One region of the Streptomyces sp. NPDC091972 genome, then DNA from elsewhere that is predicted to be linked to it. Evidence: riboswitches for the same ligand, from Rfam matches in the RefSeq annotation. Region 1 holds a riboswitch; each other region holds the start of a gene.

What was found. Region 1 has a riboswitch for cyclic di-AMP ahead of ACIQJT_RS31280 (M23 family metallopeptidase). Riboswitches for the same ligand answer to the same signal wherever they lie in the genome.
Region 2: linked by a shared signal. The riboswitch ahead of ACIQJT_RS39005 (M23 family metallopeptidase) and the one ahead of ACIQJT_RS31280 (M23 family metallopeptidase) in region 1 are both predicted to bind cyclic di-AMP.
Region 3: linked by a shared signal. The riboswitch ahead of ACIQJT_RS36220 (transglycosylase family protein) and the one ahead of ACIQJT_RS31280 (M23 family metallopeptidase) in region 1 are both predicted to bind cyclic di-AMP.
Region 4: linked by a shared signal. The riboswitch ahead of ACIQJT_RS00975 (peptidoglycan DD-metalloendopeptidase family protein) and the one ahead of ACIQJT_RS31280 (M23 family metallopeptidase) in region 1 are both predicted to bind cyclic di-AMP.

The regions. Positions count from the first base shown of each region.
Region 1 is NZ_JBIVSV010000012.1:193,613-197,814, forward strand. Features, by position in the region: gene ACIQJT_RS31265 (GNAT family N-acetyltransferase) at 1-483, opposite strand, end outside; gene ACIQJT_RS31270 (HPr family phosphocarrier protein) at 680-961, shown strand; gene ACIQJT_RS31275 (GntR family transcriptional regulator) at 1,088-1,783, opposite strand; gene ACIQJT_RS31280 (M23 family metallopeptidase) at 1,972-2,724, opposite strand; cyclic di-AMP (ydaO/yuaA leader) riboswitch at 2,738-2,901, opposite strand; gene ACIQJT_RS31285 (pitrilysin family protein) at 3,101-4,202, opposite strand, start outside.
Region 2 is NZ_JBIVSV010000020.1:20,449-24,650, forward strand. Features, by position in the region: gene ACIQJT_RS38995 (PrsW family intramembrane metalloprotease) at 1-160, shown strand, start outside; gene ACIQJT_RS39000 (aldo/keto reductase) at 173-1,117, opposite strand; gene ACIQJT_RS39005 (M23 family metallopeptidase) at 1,264-2,289, opposite strand; cyclic di-AMP (ydaO/yuaA leader) riboswitch at 2,301-2,458, opposite strand; tRNA gene ACIQJT_RS39010 (tRNA-Met) at 2,777-2,850, opposite strand; gene ACIQJT_RS39015 (hypothetical protein) at 2,970-3,230, shown strand; gene ribA (GTP cyclohydrolase II) at 3,250-3,891, opposite strand; gene ACIQJT_RS39025 (MarR family transcriptional regulator) at 4,011-4,202, opposite strand, start outside.
Region 3 is NZ_JBIVSV010000016.1:103,734-107,935, reverse strand. Features, by position in the region: gene ACIQJT_RS36225 (transglycosylase family protein) at 187-1,191, shown strand; cyclic di-AMP (ydaO/yuaA leader) riboswitch at 1,397-1,574, shown strand; gene ACIQJT_RS36220 (transglycosylase family protein) at 1,579-2,262, shown strand; gene eno (phosphopyruvate hydratase) at 2,558-3,844, shown strand; gene ACIQJT_RS36210 (septum formation initiator family protein) at 3,956-4,202, shown strand, end outside.
Region 4 is NZ_JBIVSV010000001.1:216,305-220,506, reverse strand. Features, by position in the region: gene ACIQJT_RS00980 (DUF6250 domain-containing protein) at 1-455, opposite strand, end outside; gene ACIQJT_RS00975 (peptidoglycan DD-metalloendopeptidase family protein) at 690-1,640, opposite strand; cyclic di-AMP (ydaO/yuaA leader) riboswitch at 1,645-1,815, opposite strand; gene ACIQJT_RS00970 (alpha-galactosidase) at 2,112-4,187, opposite strand.

The DNA.
Region 1 (4,202 bases):
CACCTTGATCATCTTGACGTTGGCCGGCAGCACCTCGGCGGCGAAGCGCCGGATGCCGCGCTCGCGGGCGACGGCGCCGATGTGTTCGAGGAGGGCGGAGGCCACCCCGCGCCCCTGGTGGGCGTCCTGCACGAGGAAGGCGACCTCGGCCTCGTCGGCGGGGGCGGACGCGGGCATGCCGTCGGCGCCGATGCGGTCGTAGCGTACGGTGGCGATGAACTCGCCGCCGATGGTGGCGGCGAGTCCCACCCGGTCCACAAAGTCGTGGTGCGTGAAGCGGTGGACGTCCTTGGCGGACAGGCGTGGGTAGGGCGCGAAGAAGCGGTAGTACTTCGACTCGTCCGAGACCTGCTCGTAGAAGCTGACCAGGCGATCGGCGTCGTCGACGGTGATGGGCCTGATGCGCGCGGTGCCGCCGTCGCGCAGCACCACGTCGGCCTCCCAGTGGGCGGGGTACTCGTGCCGGTCCGACGCGCTCTGCATGGGCCCCAGAGTACGGCTCGCGTACGACAACGGCGCGAGGCAGTCTGTGGAGAACGCGCGAGAGCGCACAAGGACGGAAGTCGGGCCGAGGCCGCGGTCCGACGTCTCACCCCGGGAGGCTGCACGCCCTCCCGGGAGACGCTTCACGTGTGGGAAACTGGTCTAGACAACCCTGAACACCGAAGGGCAGCATCACATGGCTGAGCGCCGCGTCAACGTCGGCTGGGCCGAGGGCCTCCACGCCCGCCCCGCTTCCATCTTCGTCCGGGCCGCCACGGCCGCAGGCATCCCGGTGACGATCGCCAAGGCCGACGGCAACCCCGTCAACGCGGCCTCCATGCTGGCCGTTCTCGGCCTGGGCGCCCAGGGCGGCGAGGAGGTCGTCCTCGCCTCCGACGCCGAGGGCGCGGACGCGGCTCTCGACCGGCTCGCGAAGCTGGTCGCCGAGGGACTCGAGGAACTTCCCGAGACCGTCTGAGCACGGGTGTCCTGAAAAGCAGGCAAGGGCTCGTCCGAATTATCGGGCGGGCCCTTCGCTTTATCCTTTTACGGGCAGCGGAAAGAGCCCCCGCGAATTACTCCCTCTTTGTATACGGTGCCCGTGTTAATGCCGCACACCCGTCACGTTTACGGGATGTTGCGAACTCCTCACACGGTCCGCGCGGTCCTGTCCTGAGGTGAACCGCAGCCGGTGCGCCGCGCCCGAGCGCTCGGTGTGCAGCGCCGTGATCGCACGCGCCCGTTCGCCGTCCCCGCGGGCCACCGCGTCCACGATCGCGCCGTGCTCCGCCCAGGACTCCACGGGGTCGGCCGGCGCGTCCACGACGTACATCCAGGCGATCTTGTGCCGCAACTGGGTCAGCAGCGAGGTCAGCGCCGGGCTGCCGGTGGCCTGCGCGAGCGTCTCGTGGAACCAGCCCCCCAAGGAGCGCAGATCGTCGCTGTTGCCCCGCCTGGCCCGCTCCTGGCCCAGCCTGACCAGGCCGCGCAGCACCTTCAGATGGGCCTCGGTGCGCCGCTGGGCGGCCCGGGAGGCGCCCAGCGGTTCGAGGAGCATGCGCATCTCCAGGAGGTCGGCGCCCTCCTGCTCGGTCGGTTCGGCGACGCACGCGCCCGCGTGCCGCCGGGTCACCACGAAGCCCTCGGCCTCCAGCGTGCGCAGGGCCTCACGGACGGGGACCCGGGAGACGCCGTAGCGGCGGGCGAGCAGTTCCTCGGTGAGCCGGCTCCCGCGCGCGTGGACACCGGCGACGATGTCGTCCCGGATCGCCGTGCATACCGAGTGCGCCGGAATACGCATGTCCGACCTCCGTCTTAATCCCCGTGAAACGTCGCCGATTGACGTGTGTTCAGTGACTCTATTGCAATGAGCGGGAATTTCCGACGGCGGACCGGAATCCAGGGATATTTTTTGGACAACGGGGTGCCGGAAACGACGAAACCCCGGCTCGGGGAGCCGGGGTTCTCGCGGAGGCCGCGGGGCGATCGTCAGACGTCGACGCCGTGCGAGCGCAGGTAGGCGACGGGGTCGATGTCCGAGCCGTACTCGGGGCTGGTGCGTGCCTCGAAGTGCAGGTGCGGGCCGGTGACGTTGCCGGTCGCGCCGGAGAGGCCGATCTGCTGACCGGGAGTGACGGACTGGCCGACCGAGACGCCGATGGACGACAGGTGGCCGTACTGGGTGTACGTGCCGTCGGCCATCCTGATCACGACGTTGTTGCCGTACGCCCCGCCCCAGCCGGCCTCGACGACCGTGCCGCGGCCGACCGCGTGCACGGAGGTGCCGCTGGCGGCGTGGAAGTCGATACCGGTGTGGCTGCCGGAGGACCAGATGGAGCCGCCGCTCTTGTAGCCGGTGGAGACGTAGGAGCCGGAGATCGGGGCGACGAAGGCGTTGAGGCGCTTGCGCTCGGCCTCGCGGGCGGCGCGCTCCTTGGCCTCGCGGATCTCCTTGGCACGCGCCTCGGCCTTGCGCTTGGCCTCCGCCTCCGCCTTCTTCTGCGCGGCGGCCTGCGCCTGGGCCTCGGCCTGGGCGTCGAGCTGGTCCGCGAGGGAGTCGCCGACGGAGACGACGGGCATGAGGCCGGTCTGCTCGACGGAGTTCTCGGCGGCGAGCGCCGGGGCGGCGATGGTGCCGATGACGCCGGTGGTGGCGAGGGCGGCGACGCCCGCGGCGCGGGCGGTGGTGCGCTTCATGCGGCTGGGACGGCGGTGCTTCCCGGTGGCGCAGGTGAACGCCATGTGGTGGCTGGTCCTTTCCTTCCTTCTCGCCTACCGGGTTAGCTGACGGGTTCGGAGCAGGAAGGTCTCCTACGGACCCCCTCGCGGTCGCGTGGGCGTCCGATTCACCCCAGGGACGTGGTGTGGGTCCCCGGCTCCCCTGGCTCGCGCCGTACGGGGACTCGGCGATGACTGTCCGGTGCCGCGGGCGCGGCGCAGTGCCTGACGGACAGCCCGCAAGACGCTAAGCGGGGCGGCTTTCAGGACCCAAACGGATCAGGGTGTTTGTAGCGCATCCCACAGGGCAGACAGGCAACCTCCCACCCAATTCGGACATCAAGGGGCCCTGGTGACGCCGCCGTCACCAGGGCCCCTCCACGCCCGTGCCGGTGCTCGGCTACTCGGCGCTGACGACCTTGACCTCGCCGATACCGAGGGCCTCGACGGGCTCCTTGATGGCCGCCGCGTCGCCGACCAGGACCGTCACCAGCCGGTCCACCGGGAAGGCGTTCACGACGGCCGCGGTGGCCTCCACGGTGCCGGTCGCGGCGAGCTGCTGGTACAGGGTCGCCTGGTAGTCGTCGGGCAGGTGCTGCTCGACCTGGTCGGCCAGCGTGCTCGCCACGGCCGCGGCCGTCTCGTACTTGAGCGGTGCCACACCCACGAGGTTCTGCACGGCGACGTCGCGCTCGGCGTCGGTGAGGCCGCCCTCGGCGAGCGTGCGCAGCACCTTCCACAGGTCGTCCAGGGCGGGACCGGTGTTCGGGGTGTCGACGGAGCCGCTGATGGCGAGCATCGCGGCGCCCGAGCCGTCCGGCGCGGACCGGAGGACCTGGCCGAACGCCCGTACGCCGTAGGTGTAGCCCTTCTCCTCGCGCAGGACGCGGTCAAGGCGGGAGGTGAGGGTGCCGCCGAGGCAGTACGTGCCGAGCACCTGCGCGGGCCACACGCGTGCGTGCCGGTCGGCGCCGATACGGCCGATCAGGAGCTGGGTCTGGACGGCTCCGGGGCGGTCCACGATCACGACGCGGCCGGTGTCGTCGGCGGTCACCGGCGGCACGGGCCGCGGCTGGGCCGGGGAACCGGTCCAGGCACCGAGCGTGTCGGCGAGCAGCGCGTCCAGGTCGATGCCGGTGAGGTCGCCGACGACCACGGCGGTCGCGGTGGCGGGCCGCACGTGCTTCTCGTAGAAGGCGCGTACGGCCGCGGAGTCGATGTTCCCGACGGTCTCCTCGGTGCCCTGGCGCGGGCGCGACATGCGCGAGTCCGCCGGGAACAGCTCCTTGGAGAGCTCCTTGGCGGCACGGCGGGACGGGTTGGCCAGCTCATGCGGGATCTCGTCGAGGCGGTTGCGGACGAGCCGCTCGACCTCGCTGTCCGCGAACGCGGGCGCCCTGAGCGCGTCGGCCAGCAGACCGAGCGCCTTGGCGAGGCGGGAGGCCGGCACTTCGAGGCTGAGGCGGACGCCCGGGTGGTCGGCGTGCGCGTCGAGGGTGGCT
Region 2 (4,202 bases), on a different contig from region 1:
CCACGCGGCCCGGACGACGGCACCCCCGGTACCGGTGGCCGCGCCGCCCTGGCCGGTGTACGGGGTGTACGGCCACCCGCCCCACCCCGCCCAGCAGGCGCACCCGGTCCACCCGGCGCACGCGGTGCCCTACCCCGCGTACAACCCGTACCGGACGTAGGCCGGCCTCCCCTTACGCCGACGCCTCCGTCAGGCGCCCCAGCTCCTCCTCCGTCAGGGTCAGCTCCGCCACCCTCAGCAGCGCCGGGAGCTGCTCCACCGTGCGGGCGGACGCGATCGGGGCCGCGACCGTCGGCTGGGCGGCGAGCCAGGCGAGGGCGACCGTGGCGACCGGGACGGTGTGGGACTCGGCGATGTCGTCGAGCGCCGCGAGCACCTTCCGGCCGCGCTCGGTCTCCAGGTGCTTGGCGGCACCCGCGCTGCGCCGGCTCTCCACGGTCTCGCCGACGCGGTACTTGCCGGTGAGGAACCCGGAGGCGAGGGCGAAGTACGGGACGGCGGCGAGACCCTGCCGGGAGGCGACGGCCTGGAGTTCGCCCTCGTAGGTGTCCCGCGAGACGAGGTTGTAGTGGGGCTGGAGGGCGGTGTAGCGCGCGAGGCCCTCGCGGTCGGAGAAGTCGAGGGACTCCGCAAGGCGCGCGGCGGAGATGTTGGAGGCTCCGATCGCCCGTACCTTGCCCGCCTTCACCAGCTCGTCCAGCGCGCCGATGATCTCCTCGACGGGTGTCTCCGGCTTGTCGTAGTGGGTGTAGTACAGGTCGATGCGGTCGGTGCCGAGGCGGCGCAGCGAGGCGTCCGCCGCCGCCTTGATGTTCGCCGCGCTCAGGCCCGGGTAGTCGGGGTGCTGGCTGACCTTCGTGGCGATGAGGACGTCGTCGCGGTTGCCGCGGGCCGCCAGCCACTTTCCGATGATGGTCTCGGACTCGCCACCGGAGTTGCCGTCCACCCATGCCGAGTACGAGTCGGCCGTGTCGAGGAAGTTGCCGCCGGCCGCGGTGTAGGCGTCGAGGACGGCGAACGAGGTGGCCTCGTCGGCGGTCCAGCCGAACACGTTGCCGCCGAGGGAGAGCGGGAAGACCTCGAGGCCGGAGGAGCCGAGCTTGCGAAGAGAAGTCATGCCATACGTCAACGCCAGTGCCGGACGCCGGCCTTCCGGCACGGCCGCAAAGTCCTCGCAAACAAGCGGGGTCGGCTGCTCCGACACACCGACAGCCCTGACGTCGGGGGGACGTCGTCAGGGCTGTCGGAGTTCGCGGGGGAGGGTCAGGGGTTGAGACCCTTGCCGCGCAGCCACGCCATCGGGTCGATCCCGTCGGCGGAGCCGCCCGGGTGGACCTCCAGGTGCAGGTGCGCGCCGGTCACGTTGCCCGTGGCGCCCACGCGGCCGATGACGTCACCGGTGGCGACCTTCTGGCCGACGCTGACGCTGATCGAGGACTGGTGGCAGAACCACAGCTCGGTGCCGTCGTCGAGGGTGAGGATCGTGCGGTAGCCGTAGGAGCCGGCCCAGCCGGCCTCCGTGATGGTGCCGCTGTGGACCGCCTTGATGAGCGTGCCCGTGGGGGCGGCGAAGTCGAGGCCCGTGTGGTAGCCGGAGGACCACAGGGAACCGGCCTGACCGAAGGTCGAGGTGATGGTGTACGACGAGGTCGGCAGCGTGTACTGCTTGGCGAGCTCGGCCAGGCGCTCCGCCTCGGCCTTCTTCGCGGCCTCCTCCTCCGCCTTCTTCTTGGCGGCGGCGGCCTTCTCCTGGGCTTCCTTCTCCGCCTTGGCGGCGGCCGCGTCGGCCTCCTTCTGGGCGGCGTCCGCGACGGCCTGGGCGGCCTTGGTGTCGATCTGGTCCTGCTGCACCTCGGCCTGGGCCAGGATGCGCGAGCGCAGTGCCTCACCGGCGTCCGAGGCGCCCTCGGCGGTGCCGGCGGTGGTGGCGCCGACGCTGCTGAAGGCGCTCGTGTCGGCGGCGGCCGGGTCGGAGTCGTCCGAGATGAGCGAGCCCACGTTGGGCAGGTCCGGCATCGAGATGGAGACCGGCGGCTTGCCGGTGTTGGCGCTGGCCATCCCGCCCGCGCTGACCGCGGCTATGACGCCGACGCCCAGGACGGTGGAGCTACGGGCGAATCCGCCGCCACGCTGCTTTGCTACGCGATGCCGGCCTCGTACGGGAGCGAGGGAGTCCGCGGTCGGGTTCCACTCGCCGAGCGGAGCCTCGTCGTCGGCACGGTAGCCGCCGTACACGAGGGTGTCGCTCGGAACGTACGGCGCCTCGGGGGCAGGCGGGTTGGACGCCACGTGGGCGCACTCCTTTCCTTCCTTCTCGCCTACCGGGTTAGCTGACGGGTTCGGAGCAGGAAGGTCTCCTACGCGCGTATATCCACCGTGCTGCCACGGCGGACTACGAGCGATTCACCCCAAGGTGGTGGTTCCCCGGTTCCCTTGCGGAATTCGGCGCGTGAGCACGGAGCCGTCTCTTGTGACGGCTGGGACGACCGCGCTGCGTTATCGAACGTTAATAGACCCGGGGGCCCGATTCCAAGCTGTTCCGCTTGATCATTAACGAAATCCCGCTGGACTTACGGCCCATGAACGGTGAAAAACGGGCGAGTTGACCACGACTCAGACGGCACAGGGGTGTTGACGGTGTGTCAGTCGCTATGCGGAGGGCGCCCATCCGCTCACCCGGCGTGACGAAGGCCGCTGCGAACCCTCCGGCCGGGCGCGGACGCACAAACACTCAGGGCCGGAACCCATTCACTGGATTCCGGCCCTGAGCCTTCAGTAGCGGGGACAGGATTTGAACCTGCGACCTCTGGGTTATGAGCCCAGCGAGCTACCGAGCTGCTCCACCCCGCGTCGTTGTGTGACCAGCATACGTCATCCGCGAGGTGGTTCGCGCCAGGGTTGTTCCAGGGGCCCCGGTGGCCGCGCGGAGCGGCGTACCGTGGCGCTCCTCACAGGAACGAGGAGGGGACATGACGGCAGCCGACGGGCGGCCGGCGGAGATCGGGAAGCGGGACATCCCGCTCTCCGGCGGCCGGACGCTGCGGGTGACGGAGTTCGGCAACGGCAGCATCAGGCTGGCGGTGCACACGGGCTCCCGCTACGTGGTGACGAGCCTGGAGCAGATCGACGACGGGACCGTGCTGAGGCTCTCGCCCGGCCGCGAGGGCTCGGGCGCCCACCGGAACTGGGTGCGGGACCACGAGGGCGGTGCGGGCGGCTCCGGCGAGTGAGCACCCGCCCGGGCGGCCGTCAGCCGACCCCGAGCTCCGTCAACTCGCCCAGCGGCAGCGTGTGCTGGGTCTGGAGGACCTTCGCGCGGAGGTAGCGGACGTTGTGGGCGGTGGTGAAGACGCCGGTCGGGACGCGGTCGTGGACGCCGATCCCGAGGTCCCTCAACTGACCCGCCTTGTCGGGGTTGTTGGAGAGCAGGTCGAGTTCGCCGATGCCCAGGGCGGTCAGCATCTGCGCGGCCGCCGTGTAGTCGCGGGCGTCCTCGGGCAGGCCCAGCGCGGTGTTCGCGGCGTAGGTGTCGAGACCCTGGTCCTGGAGGGCGTACGCGTCGAGCTTGTTGTAGAGGCCGATGCCGCGGCCCTCCTGGCGGAGGTAGAGCAGGACGCCGCCGCGCTCGGCTATGCGCTCGACCGCCTCGCGCAGTTGCGGGCCGCAGTCGCAGCGGGCGGAGCCGAAGACGTCACCGGTGAGGCACTCGGAGTGCAGCCGCACCAGCGGGACGGTGCCGGGGGCGGGGTCGCCGAGGACGACGGCGAGGTGCTCCCGCCCGTCGGCCAGGCCGTGGAAGGTGACGAGCTCGGCGTCGACGCGGTAGCCGTCCCCGAAGCGCAGCGGGACGTGGACGCGGGAGCGCTGGGTGGCGGCGGGCAGGTCGGGCATGCGGGTACTCCGCTCCGTGGGCATATCTGCTTCAGTTTTGAAGCAGTCCTACTGATCGAGACCCTACCTCATGCTTTAAATTTGAAGCAACGCCTTTATGGCACTCGTCACACGCACCCTCAGGAGCAGGACGGGGAGGACCGCCGGCGCCACGGAACCTCCTCGGCGGGTCCGCCCTCCCCCTGGAGTCCCGCGGTGACACTCGTGAAGATCTCCTCCAACTGCCCCACCTGTTCCGGGGTGAGCCGGTCGAACAGCGCGCCACGGACCGTCTCCACGTGTCCCGGCGCCGCCCGCTCCAGCACCGCCAT
Region 3 (4,202 bases), on a different contig from region 1:
CCGAGGGGTCCGGGGTATCCCGGGAGGATGCCGCGTAAACATGACACGCCCTCAAGTCTGTGATCTTCACGTGATCTACGCGGCATTAACTTGTGACAAGTGATCGAATCCCTATACGTTCACGGACCAGCGCGGTCCCCGTACCACTGCCGCGCGGGTACTTGCTGTCTCGGGAAAGGTCCCTCCATGCTCTCCGGGAACGGTCGTCACCGTCGCCCCCGTCAGGCTCCGGCTCTCCTCGTGGCGGCCGGTGTGACGGGATCCGCCATCGCGATCCCACTGCTCGGGGCGACCGGGGCGAGCGCCGCCACCGGCACCACGTGGGACCGGGTCGCGGAGTGCGAGAGCGGTGGCTCCTGGAGCGCGAACGACGGCAACGGCTTCTACGGCGGCCTTCAGATGTCCCAGGAGAACTGGGAGAAGTACGGCGGCCTCGAGTACGCCGAGACCGCGGACCTGGCCAGCCGCAACCAGCAGATAGCCGTGGCCGAGAAGCTGCTCGCGGACCAGGGCATCGCCGCCTGGCCGACCTGCGGGCTGCTCGGCGGTCTCAGCAAGGACGCGAGTTCGGCCGACGTCGACACGGGCGTGGGAAGCGGCACGCCCTCCGCCTCGGCGTCCAACTCATCCGGATCGTCCGGCTCGTCCAGTTCCGAAGGTTCCTCCTCTTCGTCCGGTTCCTCCGACTCGTCGGGTTCCGAGAAGTCCTCCGGTCTGCTCGACGCGCTGGACGGATCGTCCGGGACGCCCTCGCCCTCGGCCACTCCCTCCGGCGATGACAGTTCCGCCAAGCCGGACAAAAAGAACTCTTCGGTATCCGAGGGTTCCGCACAGCGGGACGCGCAGCCGTCCGACAGCTCGCCCGTGGTGAGCGCAGAAGAGGATGAAGCGGACAAGTCATGGCAGGAGGGCGGCTCTTCGGCCCTCGTGGACGTGGGTGCCCTGGGTTCCGGCAAGCATCGCGGCGACAGTGCCGAGGAGAGTGTGACGAAGAGCGCGGCCTCCCCCACGGCCGGCCGGCATGCCGCCGCCACCTACACGGTCCAGGAGGGCGACTCCCTCGTCTCCATCGCCGACTCCCTTGGTCTCGACGGCGGATGGCGCGCCCTCTACGCGGAGAACAAGGACCGCATCGGGACCGACCCGAGCAACATCGTTGCCGGTCAGACGCTCGACACAGGGGCTGAATAGGGTCGAAAAGACCTGAAAAACAGCGGGAGTTCACGTCACACTTCGCACTGAATGTCCACTTTGGTGAAAGTGTGGGATGAGTCTCAGAAGCCCTGATCGTCTTTGAAATTCCGCCGAACGCATGTCTACGGTCGTGACCGCTCGGCAACCCGAGCCCCGTCTGCCGCAACGCCGAATCCTGCCAGCGGCCGTACGGGAACAGTCGTCGCGTCAAGCGCCGTAGGCAGGAGCGGGGGACCCAAGGTAAGTGCCGGACCCAGCAGTTCACGCTGGACCGGCTAGGGGTGAAGTCGCGCTAGGAGCCGCAAGGCGCCGGGCGCGACCGGGCAACTCAACCGGCCCGAACCCGACAGCTCACCTCGCAGGCGTCGGTGAGGGGATCGATCCATGCTGTTTTCCGGCAAGGGCAAGCACCGTCGTCCGTCCAAGGCCACCCGCGCCGCCGCGCTCGCCGGCGTCACCGGTGTCGCCATCGCCGCCCCGCTGATGGCCGCGGGCAACGCCTCCGCCGCCACCGCCTCCGAGTGGGACGCCGTCGCCCAGTGCGAGTCCGGCGGCAACTGGTCCATCAACACCGGCAACGGCTACTACGGCGGTCTGCAGTTCTCCGCCTCCACCTGGGCCGCGTACGGCGGCACGCAGTACGCCGCGCAGGCCAACCAGGCCAGCAAGGCCCAGCAGATCGCCGTCGCCGAGAAGGTCCTCGCCTCCCAGGGCAAGGGTGCCTGGCCGGTCTGCGGCACGGGCCTGTCCAGCGCCGCCTACAACGGTGGCGGCAGCTCGTCCTCCGCCGGCTCCTCGAACTCGGGCACCAGCACCCGTTCGACCGAGGAGCAGAGCGCCTCCCGCTCCTCCGACCGTCCGGCCGCCAAGAAGACCGTCACCACGCCGACCGGCAAGAAGGTCAAGAAGGGCGACGGCGAGTACAAGGTCGTCAAGGGTGACACCCTCAGCTCGATCGCCGAGAAGCACAAGGTCAAGGGCGGCTGGCAGAAGCTGTTCAAGCTGAACAAGGACATCATCGACGATGCCGACTTCATCTTCCCGGGCCAGCAGCTCCACCTGAAGTGACACCTCGCTGAACCACAGTGCCCTCACAGGCGTGGTCCTCATACTGAAGACCTCGTGAGGGTCACCCCCCCGTCCCCACGGGCTCCCCGCTCCGGTGCGTGTTCCCCCGTACGCACCGGGGCGGGGCCTTTTCATGCGCGGGTGCCGGCCCGTCTTTGTTCAGTTCGGAAACAATTTACTCTCGGTTCTGTCCATGGGTCGGTCCACACGGTGGCCGATCCCCCGGAGCCGGTTAGGCTCGGTCTCGCAGAACCCACCGCGGTCCCGGCGGACCGTGTCACATCCCAAGAAGGAGATGCTCGTGCCGTCCATCGACGTCGTCGTAGCCCGGGAAATCCTGGACTCCCGAGGCAACCCCACGGTCGAGGTCGAGGTCGGCCTCGACGACGGCAGCACCGGTCGTGCCGCCGTCCCGTCCGGCGCCTCCACGGGCGCCTTCGAGGCCATCGAGCTGCGTGACGGTGACCCGAACCGCTACCAGGGCAAGGGTGTCGAGAAGGCCGTCCTCGCGGTCATCGAGCAGATCGGCCCGGAGCTCGTCGGCTACGACGCCACCGAGCAGCGTCTGATCGACCAGGCGATGTTCGACCTGGACGCCACCGACAACAAGGGCTCGCTCGGCGCCAACGCCATCCTCGGCGTCTCCCTCGCCGTCGCCCACGCCGCCTCCGAGGCCAGCGACCTCCCGCTCTTCCGCTACCTGGGCGGCCCGAACGCGCACCTGCTGCCGGTGCCGATGATGAACATCCTGAACGGCGGCTCGCACGCCGACTCCAACGTGGACATCCAGGAGTTCATGATCGCCCCGATCGGCGCGGAGTCCTTCTCCGAGGCGCTGCGCTGGGGCACCGAGGTCTACCACACCCTCAAGAAGGTCCTGAAGAGCAAGGGCCTGTCCACCGGCCTCGGCGACGAGGGCGGCTTCGCGCCGAACCTGGAGTCCAACCGCGCCGCCCTGGACCTCATCCTCGAGGCGATCAAGGAAGCCGGTTACATCCCCGGCGAGCAGGTCGCCCTGGCGCTCGACGTCGCCGCCTCCGAGTTCTACAAGGACGGCAAGTACCAGTTCGAGGGCAAGGACCGCTCGGCCGCCGAGATGACGGAATACTACGAGGAGCTCGTGGCGGCCTACCCGCTCGTCTCCATCGAGGACCCGCTGTTCGAGGACGACTGGGCCGGCTGGAAGGTCCTCACCGACAAGCTGGGCGACAAGGTCCAGATCGTCGGCGACGACCTCTTCGTCACCAACCCGGAGCGCCTGGCCCGCGGCATCGAGGACGGCGCCGCCAACGCGCTGCTCGTCAAGGTGAACCAGATCGGCTCGCTCACCGAGACCCTCGACGCCGTCGAGCTCGCCCAGCGCAGCGGCTTCAAGTGCATGATGTCCCACCGCTCCGGCGAGACCGAGGACGTCACCATCGCCGACCTGGCCGTCGCCACCAACTGCGGCCAGATCAAGACCGGCGCCCCGGCCCGCTCCGAGCGCGTCGCCAAGTACAACCAGCTCCTGCGCATCGAGGAGATCCTCGACGACGCCGCGGTCTACGCCGGCCGCAGCGCGTTCCCGCGCTTCAAGGGCTGACACCGGCTGGCCCTTCCGGGGTCAAGCCTTAGCCAGTCGTACGTACGTCCCCGTACCGGTCCCGTACCGTGTGCGGGGACGTACGCACGTAGAAGGGGAGGCGGAGAGCCGATGGCCGTGAAGGACCGGGACCGTTTCTCCACGACGACGAGGATCAGGCTGCTCGGCGAGCAGACCGCGGCCCGTGTCTACCGCTCCCAGACCAGACGGCAGGCCCGCCGCTCCCGGCTGACCGGCCGGGCCGCGCTGCTCGCCCTGGTGCTGTGCACGCTGGTGGTGGCGCTGGCGTACCCGATAAGGCAGTACGTCTCGCAGCGCGCCGAGATCGCCGATCTCCAGCGGGAGAAGGAGCAGGCCG
Region 4 (4,202 bases), on a different contig from region 1:
GTGTTGTAGTTGGCGCCGTAGCCGGAGTAGTACGTCTTCAGGTGGTCGTACTCCGCGAGCGCCCCGCTCCGGTGGGTGGCGAAGAGGTCGTCGGGGGACCGGACGTCGACCGCGTTCCAGAAGTTGTTCAGGTCGGACACCCGGTCGTTGACCCCGCCCGCGGACACGGGCGTGGCGGTGTACTCCAGGACGTACGGCCCTTCGAGCGGCTGCCGGAACCAGATCGTCGCACCGGCCGGCACGTCGACCTCCAGGATCCCGCGCCGCGCGGTGACCGTGCCGCCCTGCTCCAGTTCCACGGCCCAGCGGGCGAGGCCGTGCCGGAAGTCGTCATGGGCGAGGAGGCGGCGGTGGCGAGGCGCGGCACCCGCGGCGCTCGCGGGGGCCGCGGGGGCGAGGGCCGCCAGGGCGGCACCGGCGGCGAGGGCTCCGAAGGCTCTACGCGTGGTCGTCATGGCGGACGGTCCTTTCGTGCAGGGACTGGATCCCCAGAAAGCGCTTGCGCGGCAATGGAGTTCACTGTGCCCCGCCCCTCCCCCGCCTGTCGACGCCCCGAGCGCGCCCGCCACAAGAACGCAACGAAGCGATCATGAAACCGCAGGCCGGTACAGCCGCAGCGCTCTCCCCGCACACACCGAAGGCCGGACCCGGGGATCGGGGTCCGGCCTTCGGTGGCACATGAGGCGTCGTCAGCCGACGGCGACGCCCTTCGAACGGAGGTAGGCGACCGGGTCCACGTCGGAGCCGTAGTCCGGCGTGGTGCGGATCTCGAAGTGCAGGTGCGGGCCGGTCACGTTGCCGGTCGCCCCCGAGAGGCCGATCTGCTGGCCCGCGGTCACGGCCTGGCCGGCCGAGACGGAGAGCTGGGACAGGTGGGCGTACTGCGCGTAGTAGCCGTCGGCCAGCTTGATGACGACCTGGTTGCCGTAGGCGCCGCCCCAGCCCGCGGAGACGACGGTGCCCGCGCCCACGGCCTTGAGGGAGGTGCCGGTCGGGACGACGAAGTCGACGCCGGTGTGGTAGCCGCTGGACCACATGCTGCCCGAGACGCGGTACCCGGTGCCGACGGTGGCACCGCTGACCGGAAGCGTGAAGCCGCCGGCGGTGGTCGCACTCCGGGTGCTCTGGGTGGCGGTCGCAGGCTTGGCGGACGAGGACTTCTTCGCCTCCGCCTTCTGGGTCTTCGCCTTCTCGGTCTTCGCCGAGGAAGACGAAGAGGACGACTGGGACTTCGTGGCGCCCGTCTTGGCCTTCTTGCCGATCGAGAGCTTCAGACCGGGGTGGATCAGCGACGGGTCGTCACCGACGGCCTCACGATTTTCGGCGTACAGCTTCTTCCAGCCACCACTGACGTGCTGCTCGTCGGCGATCTTCGAGAGATAGTCGCCGACCCGCACCGAATAGGTGCGCACGGTCGCGGTCTTCGCGCTGTCCTTCTTCGCGGCCGTCTTTTCAACGGACTTCTGCGTGACCGGAAGCGACTGAACGGCCTTTTCCGAAACGGACTGGGAAGGCGCGGCGTGCGCTCCGGTGGCCCCCATGAGCGGGAGGGCGAGCGCGGCGCCCCCGGTTCCGGCGACGGCGATCGAGCGGGCGAAGCGCTGGGACTTCGGACGGCGGTGCTTACCCTTCGCGGGCATGACGAATTCCTCTCCGGCGCCTGCGAGGTGAGCTGTCGGGTGCGAGCTGGAGATGCTCGGCCGCGCCGAGACGCGACTTGACCCCTAGCCTGTTCCGGAGACCGGAACAGGCGGTTGTGCCTGTGGGTCCCCCGCTCCTGCCGTACACGGGTGAGTGGATGTGCGGAATCCGTTCGGCGGCAGGATTGGGCGTCCGACCGGATCGGTGGCGAACGTAAACGAGCAAGACGCAAAGGGACAAGTGAGGGGTTGCCCGTGCGGGCGTTTCCGTTGATCCCTCATGGGAATTACCGGTCACCCTGCGTGAATAGGGCACCCTTCACCCAGCCAAATCCCCTTGAGGGGCCCATGAATTACGTGAACATGACGCGCGACGCACCGTCACGGATATGACGCTGCTCACGCCACGAATTCACAGGGCCCCTCATCCTGAGCGGAGTTGGGCGCAAAGCACCAAACAGGACAGATGCCCTAGATGAGGCGCAGCCGGATAACAGCCGCATCGAGATCTCCGCGCAAACCGGTACGAAGTCCGTGATGCAGCAGTACGCCCCCTCGGTGCACTTCACCCGTTTCGAGGCATTCATACGTCGCTGTCGGGTCCAGTCCGCGCAGCCGCAGCGCGGGGACGGGCTCGCCGTACGACTGCGCCTGGAGCCAGGCGAGAACGACGGTCTCGTCCCCGAGGACGTACTGCACCGCGCTCAGCCCGCCCCTCGGAGGCCGCAGGCGGTGGAGGTCGCCGCGCTGCACCACGGGCCGGATCTCCTTGTAGAGGTCCACCCACCGACGGGCTTCGGCAAGCTCCTCGTCGGTCCACTCCGTGAGGTCCCCGCCGACTCCCAGCACTCCGGCCATGGCGCTCACGAACCGGAACCGCAGCGAGCTCACCCTGCCGTTGAGCTGGGTGTTGGGGCTGTCGGTGACCCAGGCGGCCATCACTCGCGCGGGATGGATCTGGCTGAAGCCGTGCTGGATGGCGAGCCGGTCCAGGGGGTCGGTGTTGTCCGAGGTCCACACCTGGTCGGTGCGGCTGAGCACCCCGAGGTCGATCCGGCCGCCACCCCCGGAGCAGGACTCGAAGGCCACGCCCGGGTGGGCCTCCCGCAACCGGTCCAGGAGGGCGTAGAAGCCGCGCACATGGTCGACCCACAGGCGCTGCGGGTAGGCGTCGCCTGGCCAGCCCGCATCGGTGAAGCAGCGGTTGAAGTCCCACTTCACGTAGTCGATCGGGGCCGAGGAGAGCAGGGTGTCGAGCTGCTCCCAGAGGTACTCCTGGACGTCCTCGCGCGCGAGGTTCAGCACGAGCTGGTTGCGGAACTCCGTCCGCTTTCGTCCTGTCTGGAACTGCACCCAGTCCGGGTGGGCGCGGTACAGCTCACTGTCCGGGTTGATCATCTCCGGCTCGACCCAGATGCCGAACTGCATGCCGAGCGCGTGCACCTGGTCACCGAGCGGCTTGAGGCCGGAGGGGAACCGGTCGGGGTTGGGCACCCAGTCGCCGAGGCCGGCCCGGTCGCTGGTGCGGGCGCCGAACCAGCCGTCGTCGACCACGAACAGCTCGACACCGATCGCCGCGGCCCGCCGGGCGAGGGTGCCCTGCTGCTCCTCGGAGATGTCGAAGTTCGTGGCCTCCCAGGAGTTGAACAGCACGGGCCGGTCCTGGTCCGCGTCCGGGATGACGTACGCCCGCTGGTAGGCGTGCCAGGCGCGGCTCGCGCCGCCGTGGCCGGCGTCGCTCCAGAGGCCCGCGAAGACGGGCGTCGTGAAGGACTCCCCGGCCGCCAGCCGGAGCAGCCCCGAGTCGTCGTGTCCGGCGCCGCCGGTGATCTGCACGCGCGCGTCGGGCAGTTGCGCCACGGCGATGCGCCAGGAACCCGACCAGCCGAGGGCGACGCCGTAGACCTCGCCCCGCTCCTCGGTGGCGTCGGTGTCGAGCGCGACCCACGGCAGGTGCTGGTGCCCGGTGTGGCCGCGACGGCTGCCGATGACCTTCTCGCCGTAGGTGAGGGGGGTTCGGGTGAGCAGGGACTCGGCGGCCCAGCGGCCGTGCAGCTGGGAGAGCCGCCAGCCGTCCTCGCGGTCGGGCAGGGTCCAGGTGGCGGAGTCGGCGCGCAGCAGCTCGACCGGGGCCGGGCCCTGGTTGTCGAGGGTCACCCAGCGCTCCAGGACGTCGTCGCGCATCCGGTAGTGCAGCGTGACGGTGAGTCCGCCGTCGCGGAACCGCAGCCGCAGCTCGTCGCCCTCGGTGTCGTACGCCTCGAAGCTCCACTCGGTGCCGCGCCGCTCGTCGGTGCGGACGGACAGGGCGGGTCGGGTGAAGCGGGGACCGCCCTCGACGGGGTACTCCTCGCGGCCGTCCAGCGGGGACTCGAAGGGCCAGTACTCGGGCAGCGGACTCACGGCGAGGGCCTCGGCGTCGGCCAGGGCGATCCTCGGCCCCCAGTGCAGGTGCAGCAGCTCGTCCTCGGCGGTGAGGTGCAGGGCGTAACTGCTGGCCGGCCCGGACAGAATCCACGTACGGCCGTTCTCGGCGATCTCCAGCATGGTGCTTCCTCACAG